DNA from 2 places in the Peribacillus muralis genome. Region 2 is predicted to be linked to the other one. Evidence: predicted binding sites of a transcription regulator. Region 2 holds the regulator's gene; the other holds the start of a gene.
What was found. Region 2 encodes LexA, which represses DNA repair genes until DNA is damaged. Its sites were predicted from a motif close to CGAACATATGTTCG; they were not measured.

Region 1 (7,861 bases), 810 kb from region 2:
AGGTGCGGAAAGAGCACATAAACTGTTAATCCGCCTAGGGGAAAATCCGATCAAGGCAAAAACCATTTCCCTCGCCATTTTATTTCACACCGATTCATTCTTACCTTCTAATGATATTATCCGTACCCCACTACAGCAGGTCGTCAAATGGGCAGACGAAAAAGATGAAGAAGAGGGCGGGAAGCACCATTACCGCAAAATTGATTTTCTCCGGGCAAAGGAAAGTATCATGAACCTTGATAAACTCATTGATGAAGAACAAAGAAAAAGGCTATCATCCTGAAGGCAAACGGGTTGATAGCATTTTTTATATTCGGAAACTCTCATTTTTTAATGTGTTCTTACAGTTTAAATTTTGATTTTACATATATTTCACTTATATTGTTATCAAGTGAAAGAAGAAGTAAAATGTAGTTCGAAGGAACTATGTGAATGCCATGAGAAAAATGTAGTAAATAATGAAAAGAACAGGTGAAGATATGAAGGTGATTAAGCTATTGATAGTTAGTAAACAAGGGGGGGTTGAGGCAATCTTCGAAAAGGAGGAAGATATTACGGTCATCGGGGCCATTGGAAGTGTAAGGGAATTGAGCAGCCTTGCTGTTTCAACGGCAACCATGCCTGATGTCATTCTTTTCGATGTCCGGATATCCTGGACGCATGGACACGAAATGATGCTGATGCTAAAGGAAAAACATCCTTCCATCCCGATAGTTATCCTTACTGTCTATCCAGAGGATCACTATCTCATTGAAGCGATAGCTCATGGGGCTTCGGGTTACGTGTTACAAAAAGGCGGAATCGAACAAGTTGTGGCAGCAATCCGCCAATGCGCCAACGGGCAAATCATCTATCCTGCATCTATTAAAGGCTTTCTGATGAGGAAGTTTCAACCGGAAGGGATAGGGCAGGAGAACGTCGCTTTGGATAAGGCAATAGAAAGCTTGGGGTCTTTTTCCAAGCGTGAGTATGAACTGCTCATTCTCCTCACTGAAGGACAAACGAACCAGCAGATTTCAAAAAAACTATATTTATCCATAGGCACTGTGAAAAATTATATTAGCCGGCTTTACAAAAAAATGAATGTGAGTAATCGCCCGGAGCTTTTGGCTCTTTTGTATAATTACCAAAATAGGAGTATGAAGGGATGACTGGTCATCTCTTCTTTAACCATTAAAAAACTGTCGAAAAACAAGGGGCTTTACGTGCTCGTTAGTTGGCGACTGTATTGTTATAAAAACCGTATGTCATTGATGAATTTATTGCAATCGGAGATGTGTAGGAGCAAAAGGGCTTGAAGGAAAGAATAATATTAGCAGGAAATGCGGTTCTAACCTGTCCATTTTGGATTAAACTATTATGAGGGAAATTCCGAAGGAGGGGCATCATGGTTAGAAAATGGGCTGGGAGAGCTATTCTAGTATATATCCTGTATGTAGCAGTGATGTATTGGTATATTTTTTATGGGGCCGATACCGGCATTCCCGACGCATTGCGTGGAACTGCAGCAGATCCTGCTACATTCTTGAATGCCAGGGAATTAAAGCTTAGCGAAGAGTATTCGGGATTGCGCAATTTCATATTCTTCGTTTCTACACCGTTTGAATGGCTGCTGTATTTTTTCATTTTATTATTTGGCATATCTAGGGCAATTGAAAAGTCGGCATTGGCCGTTTCAAGGCGAAAAGTGATCCAAACGGGTATTTACTTATTCTGGCTTTCCATCATCTCTTATATGGCACTTTTTCCAATAAGCTTCATCGGCTACCGACTTAGTAAGAGCTACCATATTAGTACGCAAAGCTTCACATCATGGATGAAGGATGGAATCATTGAATTCTGGGTGAATTTCGGGATGATGTTTATCATTGTATCCGTCCTATATTGGTTAATGAAGAAAAGTGTGAAGAAGTGGTGGCTCTATGCATGGATGCTGTCGATCCCTTTTACACTGTTCATGATGTTCGTTCAGCCTGTACTAATCGATCCACTGTATAATGAATTTTATCCGCTCAAAAATAAAGAGTTGGAAACGGAAATTTTATCACTTGCCTCGCAGGCGCAAATTCCAGCTGAACACGTATATGAAGTTAATATGGCAGAAAAGACGAATTCCTTGAACGCATATGTGACAGGGATAGGTTCCAATTCTAGGATTGTCCTTTGGGATACGACCTTGAACAAGCTGAAGGAAGACGAAATCCTTTTCATCATGGCACATGAAATGGCTCATTATGTCGAAAAGCACATCTATTTCGGCATTGCCGGCTATTTAGGCTTGACCTTGATCGGACTATGGCTAACATCAAAAATCATGAATTATATCATCAAGCGCTGGGGCCATCTGTTAAAGGTGCATTCGGTAGGCAGCATCTCTTCTTTGCCATTATTTCTTTTGATTACGGCAATGCTGCTGTTTGCATCCAGCCCACTCTCGAATGTTGTTTCCAGATACGAAGAGACGAGGGCTGACCGATATGCCATCGAAATGACCGGGGATAAAGAATCGGCAATTACCACATTTCAGGAACTCACGAGGTCTGGGCTAAGTCAGGTGAATCCGCCATTTTTGGTGAAATGGCTTCGGTATTCACATCCCACCATGCTCGAACGGATCTCCACGATTGAAAAGGCAGATACAAAGGATGATTGAAAGCCAGCTGAAAAAGAGCTGGTTTTTTACTTTTTTGAGATCTGTGGATATGGATGGCCGGGGATTTATCAGAAAAAACTTTTATTTTATAAAAGCGGACGTTCTCCACTATAATTAATTAAATTGTCAGCTCGTTTAAGGAGATCAGTTATGTATAATGTACTTTTCATCACTATAGGATCTGTGCTCGTTGCAGTTGCCTATAACTTATTTTTGATACCTCATTTAATTTTAAGCAGCGGACTTAGTGGAATAGCGATCATGCTTGGTATCATTACTCCAGTGAACACTGGAATATTGAATTTTCTGTTGAACCTGCCATTGCTGATCCTTGGATACTTAAAATTGGGAAGGCGATTCATTACGTATACGATATTGTCAGTTGTCGTAATTTCCGTCAGTTTATACCTGATTCCAATCCATGGTGTATCCACTGAACCGATTTTGTCCTCTTTATTCGGCGGGATCATTTCCGGTTTCGGTATCGGGATCATCTTTCGTGCTTCAGGATCTTCCGGCGGGTTTGATATCATCGCCATGCTTTTGGCTAAGAAGAGCGACTTCCCGCTTGGTTCATTACTATCTGTGATGAATGCCGTCGTGGTGGTCATTTCAGGCTTCATCTTTGGCTGGGACGCCGCATTATATACATTGATTTCCATATATGCTGCCGGAAAAGTGATTGATACGATTCATTCCAACCACATTAAACTGACCTTGATGATCGTTACGAAAAAGAGTGACGAGATGAAAGCGAAGCTTCTAACCAACTTATATCGCGGGATTACGGTCATGGATGGTGAAGGTGCATACTCCGGGGAAAAGAGTAAAGTGATGATGACGGTCATCACTCGCTACCAATTAACCGACGTCAAAACGATGATAAAAGAAGTGGACCCGAATGCCTTTGTCAATATTACCGAAACAGCAGAGGTCATGGGAATGTTCCATAAGGAATGATTATAAATAAAGAAAAGCCTCCCGGCATTATGGGAGGCTTTTCATACGATAAAGCTGTTCTTGAGGCGTAAAATCTAACTTCCGAACTGTTTTAGTAAAACGTTCATTTCAGAACTAAGTTTCAGGAATAAAGGTTTGTTTTTTATATCCAAGGCTTCATCAATTTGCTTCGAAAGGATATTCTTTTTGGTAGTAAGGACGGCTTCCAGAATAATCATATCAATCAACATTTCTTGAACCACGGCATCGTTTTTCATTTCGCTCATTGATAAGGACTTCACTGACTCTGAATAAGATTTTTCATTTTTCAAAGTTACCACCCCTGACCCTTTTTATTAGTATATGGATTTGCGTGGATAAAATCAACTGAAAATTTTAAAAATTCAAATATTAATAGAGAATGTGTCTTAAAGATGACGGAAGGAGCGCTTCTTGTAAGAATTTTTAATTTTTTGTGAACTTTATTTTTTTAGTAACTTATTGTGCTATTATAATGAGGAAATTTACTTATTTGGGCTAGCTCTCTTCACTCGTTTTATGGTGAATGGGGTAAGATTACCTATATAGTGAAAATGCCTAATTTTAATGTAATGAGGAAGAGGTGGGTTAACATTGATGCAAAACAACCAGGGAATTATTGAGGAATATGAAATTACGCCCCATACACTTATGGTTGCACCGCTTAACTATGGCAGTAAAATCTATGCCCGTATCATAGAAATGGAAGACGAGTTCATATCACCGTTCAAACCTTTGGAAATTATCAAGAAAAGCTGTGAGTTCTTTGGGTCGAGTTACGAAGGTCGCAGACAAGGAACACGGCAGCTCATAAACATCACACATAAAGCGCCAATCGCGATCGATCCGACCAGTTCGATTTTTTTCTTTCCAACTACATCCCCGCTCCGGCCTCAATGCATCTGGTTATCACATGAGCATGTTGTTGCCTATGATCGCCTGGATCCCAAACATACGACCGTCACATTCAGGAATAAACAAACCATCGATATGGAGGTATCATACAGCTCGTTCGAAAATCAGCTGCACCGGACATCCTTTTTAAAAACGAAACTGATTCAAAGGATTGAGGAAACAAAGAGGAAGTCTTTCTATTTATTCAACGATGCAAGTGGAGCCAAGGCTTCAGAGGTAATGTCAAAATATTTACCGCGTTAGAGATTCAAAAAAAGACACTTAATTTGAGATAAGAGTGAAGAAGAACGGACCAAGGCTTTTTTACCGAAGTACCCATACTTTTGAAGATGGAAAAAGGAAGGGATGGAGCATTTCATATGTGAAGGTCTACGTACTAGAATAGAGCCCGTGACATACCGTATTTGATATTATAAAAGCTATAGATGAGAGGGAGATGGATATACCTCGCATTCTATAGCTTTTGTGTTAGGGTAAGCTGTCAAAATAGTGTACCTGTCGACCTTTATGTTTAATATTGCACAATTGCAACGAAGCTATTGCTTCATTCATCTTTCAGATACAAGTATTGCCATGTAATCAGGACCCATGAAGGTTGCGGATAGTATTTAGGAGCATAACAAATTTTTGCGAAAACCATTTAAAGACGCTCGAATGGTAGTTTTTGGAATGATAGGTATATATATTGTAAATAAGAGGGGATGATATGGAAAAGACTGATGATCATGCGAGCCCGCTTCATTATTGTTTAAAGATACATAGGGTTTGTCTTGGTCGAAATTGAGAGGGAATACCATATTATGCTCCTATCATAGTTGAAAAAGTAAAGCTAAGGGAGCGGGAAAAATAGCTGCGTGTTGAATTCAACTCACTCTCTGAACCGCTAAGCGACGGATTTATGGCCCAAGGCCAACTGAATCTTCCCTGGGCAGTCGACAACAAGCATCATTCAGCTACAGGAAAGCAACATTTTCGAATTTGCCTGCAGTCGTTTGCGACATGGCTATTCCGCTCAAGTTCCCCCTTACCTACTTCGTTCAAAAAAGTAATAACACAACAGGTCTTCGGTTTTATTACGAAGGCGTGGATTGAAATAATTGTGATGCTCCTCGTATCCTTTATATAAAAAACAATACATCGTAAAGGATTCATCGCGTTTGATTTCACTCACCTTAATATTTTCCTTGCGCAGATAGCGGCGAACCTCGGTAAAATCAGCCTGAACGATTTTCAGTATATGCTCGACTAGCTCGGAATAGGGCCTTCTTAATTTAAACGGACTAATTTCGATGACTTTGAGATCCCGGTGTAAGACTGTAATCACCATCGGTAGGTAGATGGCTTTTTCGATCATATTCCGGTCATCCTCTGGAATGCGGGTCATCATGACCGCCCCTTTCTGAATCAGCACTTTCTACTATGGATATGTATCCTTTAAAACGAACGGAACGTTTGTTCCTGTTTAATTATCCTAAAGTATTTTCTTTCTATATGCAAGTTGTTTTGAAAAATGGTGAAATTTTTGTTAACAAGATTATGTTTTCCCGAGATAGGGAAAGTATGAAGACATATGGATAATAATTCTTGCAATTTCAGAGGAAAGTGATATATCTAAAATAAACAGCTTTTTAATAAGTTTATGCTGCTTTGACGGCAGCATGTCGAGGGAGATAGTTATGGACTTGGAGACAATACGTGAGTGGTTTACACTTGATAATATATCGGGGCTTATTCAGCAATATCGCTCATTCGGTCCAATTCCTGGAATCCTGATGCCGATGCTGGAAGCATTTTTACCCTTCTTACCTTTAGTGGTATTCGTTCTGGCTAATGCAACCGCATTTGGCCTATGGTGGGGATTTTTATTTTCCTGGATTGGTGCGGTAGCGGGATCATTTTTGGTCTTCTTGGTCATTAGAAGATACGGTCAAATGAGGTTTTTTCGATTTTTGCAAAAACATAAGCAGGTTCAGCGTTTGATGGTTTGGGTGGAAAGTCACGGGTTCGGGCCTTTATTCATTTTGCTCTGCTTCCCTTTTACACCCTCAGCCATCGTCAATATCGTGGCTGGCCTTTCAAAAGTCAGTCCGTTGCAATATGGACTGGCAGTCGTAGGCGGGAAAGCGGTGATGATTTTCACGATTAGCTTCGTGGGCTACGATTTAGTATCCTTAATACATAAGCCCGTACGCACGATCATTATTGGGTTCGTCATTTTCATCCTATGGTATGTGGGAAAAAGACTGGAAGTCCGGTTAAATAAAAGCATGAAGAGAGAAGAAGGACAATAAGTTAGATTATAAATGTAGTAGGGGTTGACGAGATGGGAAAAACAAACAAGAATTCTTTATCCGATTGGATAAAAGCAGCAGTGATAGCTTTTGTTATTTACATCTTGATCCGTACATTTTTCTTTTCAAGCTATGATGTTGAAGGGAAGTCCATGCAGCCAACCCTTGAAGATGGCAACAAACTTGTTGTGAATAAAATCACTTATCAGATTCACGATATTCACCGTTTTGACATTATTGTTTTTCATGCGAATACAAAGGAAGATTATGTTAAACGAGTGATCGGGATTGCAGGGGACCGCATCCGTTACAAGAATGATTGGCTATACGTAAATGGCAAGAAAGTGGATGAGCCTTATCTCGAGAAATGGAAGGAAGGGTTTCCAGATCAGGATTTCACAGGAGATTTCACATTAAAGGAATTGACCGGCGGGACCACAGTTCCGGAGGGAAAGCTTTTTGTCATGGGTGACAATCGCCTTGAGAGTGCGGACAGCCGCCATTTTGGTTTCATACCGGTGCAAAATGTCGTCGGTAAGGTGGATGTAAGGTATTGGCCGCTCAAAGAATTCAATTATAGATTTACAGGTGAATGAATGATTGCAAAGCCCGGGAAACAGAGGGCTTTTTCTTTAGGGAAAAAAGCGAACGTATGATTGGTGTTTTTTGGGGAGGAACGTTAAAATGATAGATAGTGGATCTTGATTGGAAACAGAATCCTAATCAAAATTGTGAAGGTTTTTCTGGTATGATAGATGGAGACATAATGTTGTATAAGGGGGAAAAGAGATGTCACTCCGTTTTTTACTGGGAAGATCGGGTGCAGGGAAAACCTCGAATGTATTGGACGAAATTCGCTCCAAATTGGCAGAGGATCCCGAAGGCAATCCAATTATCTATCTCGTTCCAGATCAGATGACGTTTCTATCTGAATATAAATTAATTAAAACGCCAGGTCTTGCAGGCATGATCCGGACGCAGGTTTTCAGTTTCAGCAGGCTGGCTTGGCGGGTTCTACAGGAAA
Region 2 (7,861 bases):
TGCTGAGCTTCCACAGCCAAGTTCACTTCACTACCTGTCGCAAGAAGTAAAGCATCGGCTTCTGCTTTCTTGGAAGCGGAGATGATATAAGCCCCTTTAGAAACACCGTCATAAGCATTTTTCGCAGTGTCTTTAATTGTTGGCAATCCTTGACGAGTAAGTACAAGGGCAGTTGGCTTATTTGTGGACTCCATGGCCACTTTCCACGCCGCTGCCGTTTCATTACCGTCAGCTGGACGAATTACGCCCAAGTTCGGCATCGCCCGTAATGAAGCCAATTGTTCGATAGGCTCATGTGTCGGACCGTCTTCCCCTACTGCAATGCTGTCATGAGTGAAAACATACGTTACAGGTAGCCCCATCAGCGCTGCCATCCTTATGGCTGGACGCAAGTAGTCAGAGAATACAAAGAAAGTTCCCCCGTACACTTTAAGTCCACCATGAAGCGTCATCCCGTTCAAAGCCGCTCCCATTGCAAATTCACGAACACCAAACCATATATTTCGGCCACTGTAATTACCCGGTAATAAATCTGTCTCACCTTTAATGGCAGTGTTGTTCGATCCAGCTAAATCTGCTGATCCACCGATGAAGCTAGGCATCCTTTTGGCAATCGCGTTTAATACTTCTCCACTGGACGCACGGGAAGCCAAAGTTTTTCCTTCTTCATAAACCGGAATGTCTTGATCCCATTCAGCAGGCAGCTCACCTTTGATTGCCAGTTCCAATTGTCCGGCTAATTCAGGATGTGCTTCTTTGTAATTCTTGAACAATTCGTTCCAAGCTTCTTCTTTTTTCGATCCAGCTTCTACACAGGCTTGTTTGAAGTGAGAATACACTTCCTCTGGAACATGGAAATCTTCCTCGAACGTCCATTTGTAAGCTTCTTTAGTCAGCTTCAGCTCATCTGAACCAAGCGGAGCGCCATGAACTGCCGACTTACCTGAACGGTTTGGAGAACCATAACCGATAACTGTTTTCACTTCTATTAAGGTCGGACGAGCATCATCAGTTTTCGCTTCTTCAATCGCTTTCGCAATTTCCTGAAGATCATTTCCATCCTCAACACGGATATATTGCCAGTTATAGGATTTGAAACGTTCTGCTACGCTTTCACTGAATGACTGACTTAAGTCACCGTCAAGGGAGATATCATTGGAGTCATATAAAACAACAAGTCTGCCAAGTTGAAGATGCCCAGCTAATGATGCCGCTTCAGCAGAAACGCCCTCCATTAAATCTCCATCTCCGCAAATGCTATATGTATAATGATCGACAACATTATAAGAATCACGGTTATAGCTTTCTGCCAGGTGGCGTTCGGCCATTGCCATCCCAACTGCCATCGCAATCCCTTGTCCTAGCGGTCCAGTCGTTGCATCTACACCGGCAGTATGCCCAAATTCAGGATGACCTGGAGTTTTACTGCCCCATTGACGGAATCCTTTTAAGTCATCAATGGTTAAGCCATAGCCCGACAGGTGAAGAAGGCTATATAACAGCATCGATCCATGTCCTGCTGAAAGAACAAAGCGATCCCTATTGAACCAATCCGGATTTTTTGGGTTATGATTCATATATTCAGTCCATAGTTTATACGCCATCGGCGCTGCACCCATCGGCATCCCTGGATGGCCAGAATTAGCCTTTTCAATTGCATCGATCGATAAAGTACGAATGGTATTGATTGAGAGTGCATCTAATTTATCTAACATATAGTAAAACATCCCTTCCTGTAATGTACCTCTTTATATTATAGTGACCCGCTGAATATCACAACTAAAATCACTATTCGATACCAATATTATACATACTTTCCCAAAATTAAAGAATTCCCCTATTTAGATTAAACTAAATAGGAGAATACATACATGAAAGCAATCTCTTTTAGAATTAAAGGCCAAAAGAAACTTCCAATGGAGAGTTTCCCATCAAGAAAGTCCCAACATTAATGTAAGTTTCTTTTTTCTTTAATATCTTTTATTTTTTGTGGAGTGACGTCGTTACCTTCAGTATCGATCACTTTAACGTGTTCTAACGTATCGGACATGGATCGCCTGAAAGTCTCAAGATACTCGCTTCTTAATTGTGTTTGCTCTTTTGCCTCCGTTTCCGTCAAGCCAACTCCTTTAGCTTTTTTGGAAAGTTCATTAATTCGGGACAGTTTTTCTTTTGATAGCATAATTTCGCTCCTTCATATGTGCTGATATTGTCATGGTATTAAAAAAGAAGCGAAATTACAAGTTCTATGATTGACTTTCCTCTGTATTTTGCTGGTGCTCAAGAAAACGGCGGTTCACGGTAGCTTTTGATACTTTGTAGCCAAACCCCCTTAAGGTGGCTGCTATTTCTGCAAACGTCAATCCGTTTTCACGGAGTTTAATGATTTCTTCTACTGGAATCTCCTTGCGGTCCCTTCCAGTGGCATTCCTTTGGTTATGTAGATTTTTTTGAGGACGATACCCTTTTTCGACGGCTCTTAACATCCCGCGTTTTATTTTCAAATTATGTAGCTTCCTTTGATATTCCTCCACGATGCCGACTATTTGGATGACCATGGCATCCGAATCCGATAATTCAAGTTCCCCATCGTGTGAAAGCGTATAAATTTTGACATCTTCTTTAAGGATGACGTGGAAAAGGGCAATTTTCGCGTTTCCTCTTCCAAGTCTCGTCTCGTCCTGGATTAACAGAACTCCAGCTTCCTTGGCTTTAAAAAGATCAAGCATGTCAAAAATCCCATCACGGTTTAGCTCATATCCGCTAGCCTGCTCTTTTATAATCTCGACAACTTCCACATCCATCTTCCGTGCCAACTTGACTAGTTCGTCTTCCTGCCTTGCCAATGATGTTTCCTGTGTCTGTTTTTCCGTGCTGACCCTACAATAGATTACTGCCTTCATAATACCCTACCTTCACTGCTGACTGGCCAGATTCTGAACAAGCTTTTCTCCTTTAACCGGTATCACGATTACTTGTCCTGGTTTAATCGAATCCGCACTGATACCATTATGCTCCTCTATCCAACCAATGAATTCTTTTTTTGTCAAATTAGCTTCTTCATATTCTTCGGCGATTCCCCATAAAGTGTCGCCTTCACCTACCTCTATAGATAGAAAATCCTTTTTTGGATCACCGTTTAATGTGCAAGAGAATAAAATTGAAAAGATGAATACCGATCCTGCTAATAGAATCGTATAAATATAATTTTTGTATAATTTTTTCATAAATAATCCCTCCAACGCGAATGTTCGTTCGTATGATATATTTAAATTATAATACGAACACCTGTTTCAGTCAACAACAAAATTCGAACTTATGTTTGTATAGAATACGGCTCCATGCTATAATGAAGCAAAGAAAAATTGGGGAAGAGGTGCACATATGACTAAACTATCAAAACGGCAGCAAGATATTCTTGATTTCATTAAAGAAGAAGTCCGCCTGAAAGGGTATCCACCATCCGTAAGGGAAATCGGTGAGGCAGTTGGGCTTGCATCAAGCTCAACCGTACACGGACATTTATCCCGCCTGGAAAGCAAAGGACTGATCAGACGTGATCCAACCAAGCCGAGGGCCATTGAAATCCTCAATTTAGAGGATGCCAACAATATACCGAAAGCCAATGTCGTAAACGTTCCATTACTTGGTAAAGTGACAGCCGGCATGCCGATAACGGCAATAGAGAACATAGAAGAGTACTTTCCACTTCCCGAAAGCATGGTACCGCACGATGATCATGTATTCATGCTCGAAATCATGGGGGAAAGTATGATAGAGGCAGGAATTCATGACGGCGATTATGTCATCGTGAAGCAGCAAAGCAGTGCCAATAATGGAGATATCGTCGTGGCCATGACTGAAGATGATGAAGCCACTGTAAAACGATTCTTCAAGGAACCGGATTACATAAGGCTGCAGCCTGAGAACTCAAATATGGAGCCTATCATTTTGCGGGATGTATCGATACTCGGAAAAGTGATAGGTTTATATAGGCAAATACATTAAAAGCGCTGATTGCGCTTTTTTTGTTGTTTCTTAATCTATGTATAGAACTCTCTCATTATGCTCAGGAAAACTAGTTTTTTGGATAAGATCTTTTTACTGGATAAGTCCGCATATACCCGCTACTATGCGAGCGGCATACAAAAAAAAGAAAGCAAGTGCTTGGCACTCCCTCCCATTAACGCTCATTTCACTCTTAATCTTTGGTTTACTTTGATTAAGTTAAGATCGGCCAGCCCGTTCCATTGCTGAATCTGAACTTGGGTTGAACCATATGCCTTGGCAATCGCAGAGACGGTATCCCCTTTTTTCACGATATGATAGACTTCTTCGACCGTTAAGTCATACTTGGTCAATTCACTCATTTCTATCAGGTTCACCAGTTTTTCAATATATTTCGGATCTGTGGCAAAGCCCGCGTCGAATATTGCCTTGATAGCCTTTTTATAATCTTTTTCACCTATGACCGCCGTATATAGGTTTCTATTCCACGAAGTACCAAATGCATACAGAGTGGCAAGGTCGCGAAGACTTTCGTCCCATGTCGGGTACTTTCTGAATTTGTTCCTTACTTGAACAGGTGCTCCATTGACATATTCAATCGTTTGTATAATGATGGATTGCCCTTTATATTCACCTTTCGTACCGAATATATTTTTTCCTTGCTTAGCTAAAGGACTTGTCCCATAGCCACTCTCTAAACAAGCTTGGGCAATGATGACTGAAGGTAAAATTTTAAACTCTCCATAAATATTCAGGGCATAGGGTGCAATTTCATCGATGAATGTTTCCTTGCTCATTTCAACCTCCCGAAAAGAATTCCTTAACATACTCATGCACAGCCTTCATTCATATCGTATTCATAATCTTGAGAAAGGTTACAGGTTGTCCATTCTTTTGACTTCTGGAATGATAAGATTTTTAAAATTCAGAGGTAACATACGAACAAAATGCTTCATGATTGGCACCTTCCATTTAATGAGAGTATAAATTGCTTTCAAATGGTGAAAATTAATTTTGAACGACTTCTTACATAAGGTGGTGCACCTATGGATTTCCCTACCATCCATACAAACTTTTGGGATGCTGTAATCGCAATACCTATCATCATGATTGTGACACAGCTTGTGAAGATCATGTTTCATATCCCGCCTAAATTCATCCCTACCATTGCTTTGGGACTTGGTTTATTCATTTCCATTTTCATCAGCCATCGACATCATTTGGTTGCGGGCATATTCATGGGCTGGTTTTACGGATATGCAAGCATCGGCAATTACGCTGCCCTTAAAACTGGCATTTTATCTTACCGATTATCCAACCAAAAGCCGGATTGAATATACATGGAACCTAGAATGGACTGCCTATTCCTCCCTCACTCCATATCATCCGTCAATGCTTTATATTCATCGATTCGGGACGTCCATTCCCCCTCTAGCTCCCTCATTTCAAACAAAAGATGCCTTTTAAAATAAAAGGCATCTTTAAAGCTAACCTGCTATTTTTCAATATAGACTGACCGGATGAGGGTACGTATTCGTTCTGTACCATTTGCGTTTTTTTCCTTAACATCGATCGTTACATTATAAACGCCAGTTCTGGGTACTTGTGGAAGTGTTCCTGAAAAATTTTCATTATCCTTTATATGAATGGGGGTTGCTGCGCTGATTTCCTTACCGGATTCATCCATTAAATGAACCTTAAAGGTTGTGAGTGCTGGTTCTTTTTTACCTTTGAGCGGTTTCTTGATGGAAAATCCAGCATCCTTTTGTTTAACCCTTCCAGGCATGCTTAATGTAACCGGGTCCAGTTCGTCAAATTGTGCCAATAGCAAGTATGCGTCATTAAGGGCCTTCGTTTTCATCCGCACTTTCCATGTACCAATTTCCATCTTACTTTTATATAATGTTTGGATGGTCGCTCCATTAAAGAAGGACGTTTCATTTTGTTCAGCATATGTGACAGGTGAAAGTGAATACCTTTTATTGGAGGGAGATACCACTTCGATTTGTACATCCTTTGAGGCTGTATATATGGCTATAGTGCCTGGTACCGCTTCATCATCCACACGAAAACTTTGTTCATTCCACACATTTTGTTGCAGGTAGCCCCCGTGAACGGTTTGCGAGAGCGCAGAAGTGATGATATTATCCTCCGCTTGCAGTTTGCTTTGGATATCCATATTAGGAACAAGCGCGACGGTAGCACTTCTTAAATAGGGCTCAATTCTTGAAAATACGGAAGATCCCATGCGAATGTTATCGTGATCCAAGCTTGGATCGGTAAATAAATGTTTTCCGTAAGGTATTTTGCTACTCCAAACATTCACTAGCCCATCGTTATCTCCATAGGCGGATAAATATTCTCCACCTAGTGATAAAGCAGTCAACGCCGGGCCTTTATTCATTCCAGCAACGGTGAAATACATGTTTTTCCGGGAGTTCATATGGTTATCTATGGCAGAACGAAACTCAGCCATCTTCCCTACCTGCAAAGAATAGGTTCCTTCATCTTTTTGGCCCAGCAGTGATCCTAGCCAGCCTGCATACCAGCTATATGCCAAATCAGCGAGATTCGACCCATGGTGTGGGGAGGCTAACGTGATGACTCTGCCTACATATTGGTATGCTCCATAGTGTACTAGAGCAGCTTGAGTATCTGGCCCCCCCTTGCTATGTGCAATGATATTTACTTTTTCACCATTGAAATGGTTGCTGATATCCTCTAGCATGGACGCTAACAGTCTCCCGTTGGCATATTGACTAGCGGATCCGTTTCCGGCAGAATCATGAAGCTGAACGAAAACGGTTTGATAGCCCGCTTCATATGCTTTGGTATACATATCATTGATTCCATGATAACCCGTTTCACCATACCAGCTGCTAGCATTGCCATTTTTTCCTTGAACAAATACGAGCGGAGGCTTATTTACGTCATGGTTGGGAGGAGTACTCCCCAAAAACCAATCACCAGGGCTGAATGTTTCGGCGGGTGGTTTGAGTTTCCCAGCAGAGGTCATGCCTGGCTTAACCATTATCAATAATGTTACGATGAGAATTAGAAAAAAGACATAATTGATTACATTGCTTTTCACTTGTTTTCTCCTCCAATATCCTTTGCTTTTTTGAGAGGTCTACTGACAAGCCCTCTACTTGATTCTTCTTAAGTATTCATTCATTACTATTTGTACGTTTGTCACCCATTACCTGCCATTTCCATTAAAGATGGGAGAAAGAAACTAGGTAAAGTTCATTCATATGGTGAAAAAGTCGGACGCTTTTGCTGCCTCTCAAAACAAAGGCAGTCGATTTCCGAGCTCTTTCTCAGCTCGGAGCGTGGCTCATAAAATAAGAAAAAGCCCTCTCCTGAATAGGATAGAGGACTTAACTACTATTAAGCTTGCTGACTGCCCATTTCTTCGAATGTGCCATTGTCCATATACCCTCATCTTGGTGTTCGAAAATCCAGTTTCCATGAAAAAAGCCGGCAGTAATAGGTTTTGGCTATGAATTGGCTATCATCGAATGGATTACACCTACAGTTTTTTTTACCTTTTATTAAGGATGGAAGCACTTTTAATGCAATGATGAAAGGCTTGACTATTATTTTCACGACGCTCTCCATACGATGTCAATATTTTACACTAACGACAGGTAAATTGATTTCAATGATAAGCTCGTCCCTACGATTGTATAATTTGTATACTCCATCATGTTGGATTATATCCGCGATAACTTCCCCGCCAACTTCATTTCCAATCGAAATAGTGCTAACATCAGCTCCAGCCATAACCTCAATAGATTCAATTTCTCTTTCCACTCTGTTCACCTACTTCCCATCCCCAGCAGATTTGGAT

Region 1: the regulator LexA is predicted to act here: its motif matches at 5,992-6,005, upstream of ABE28_RS05850 (YhjD family protein).

What each region holds. Positions count from the first base shown of each region.
Region 1 covers NZ_CP017080.1:1,217,331-1,225,191, forward strand. Annotated here, with positions in the region: gene ABE28_RS05820 (HD domain-containing protein) at 1-283, shown strand, start outside; gene ABE28_RS05825 (LuxR C-terminal-related transcriptional regulator) at 459-1,151, shown strand; gene ABE28_RS05830 (M48 family metallopeptidase) at 1,388-2,653, shown strand; gene ABE28_RS05835 (YitT family protein) at 2,804-3,613, shown strand; gene ABE28_RS05840 (IDEAL domain-containing protein) at 3,688-3,924, opposite strand; gene ABE28_RS05845 (competence protein ComK) at 4,229-4,789, shown strand; gene ABE28_RS05850 (YhjD family protein) at 5,571-5,930, opposite strand; gene ABE28_RS05855 (TVP38/TMEM64 family protein) at 6,223-6,837, shown strand; gene lepB (signal peptidase I) at 6,870-7,433, shown strand; gene addB (helicase-exonuclease AddAB subunit AddB) at 7,627-7,861, shown strand, end outside.
Region 2 covers NZ_CP017080.1:2,022,723-2,030,583, reverse strand. Annotated here, with positions in the region: gene tkt (transketolase) at 1-1,715, opposite strand, end outside; gene ABE28_RS09960 (DUF896 domain-containing protein) at 1,949-2,182, opposite strand; gene ABE28_RS09955 (YneB family resolvase-like protein) at 2,247-2,903, opposite strand; gene yneA (cell division suppressor protein YneA) at 2,916-3,227, opposite strand; gene lexA (transcriptional repressor LexA) at 3,385-4,008, shown strand; gene ABE28_RS09940 (glucosaminidase domain-containing protein) at 4,191-4,805, opposite strand; gene ABE28_RS09935 (hypothetical protein) at 5,055-5,342, shown strand; gene ABE28_RS09930 (esterase/lipase family protein) at 5,504-7,039, opposite strand; gene ABE28_RS09925 (hypothetical protein) at 7,636-7,833, opposite strand.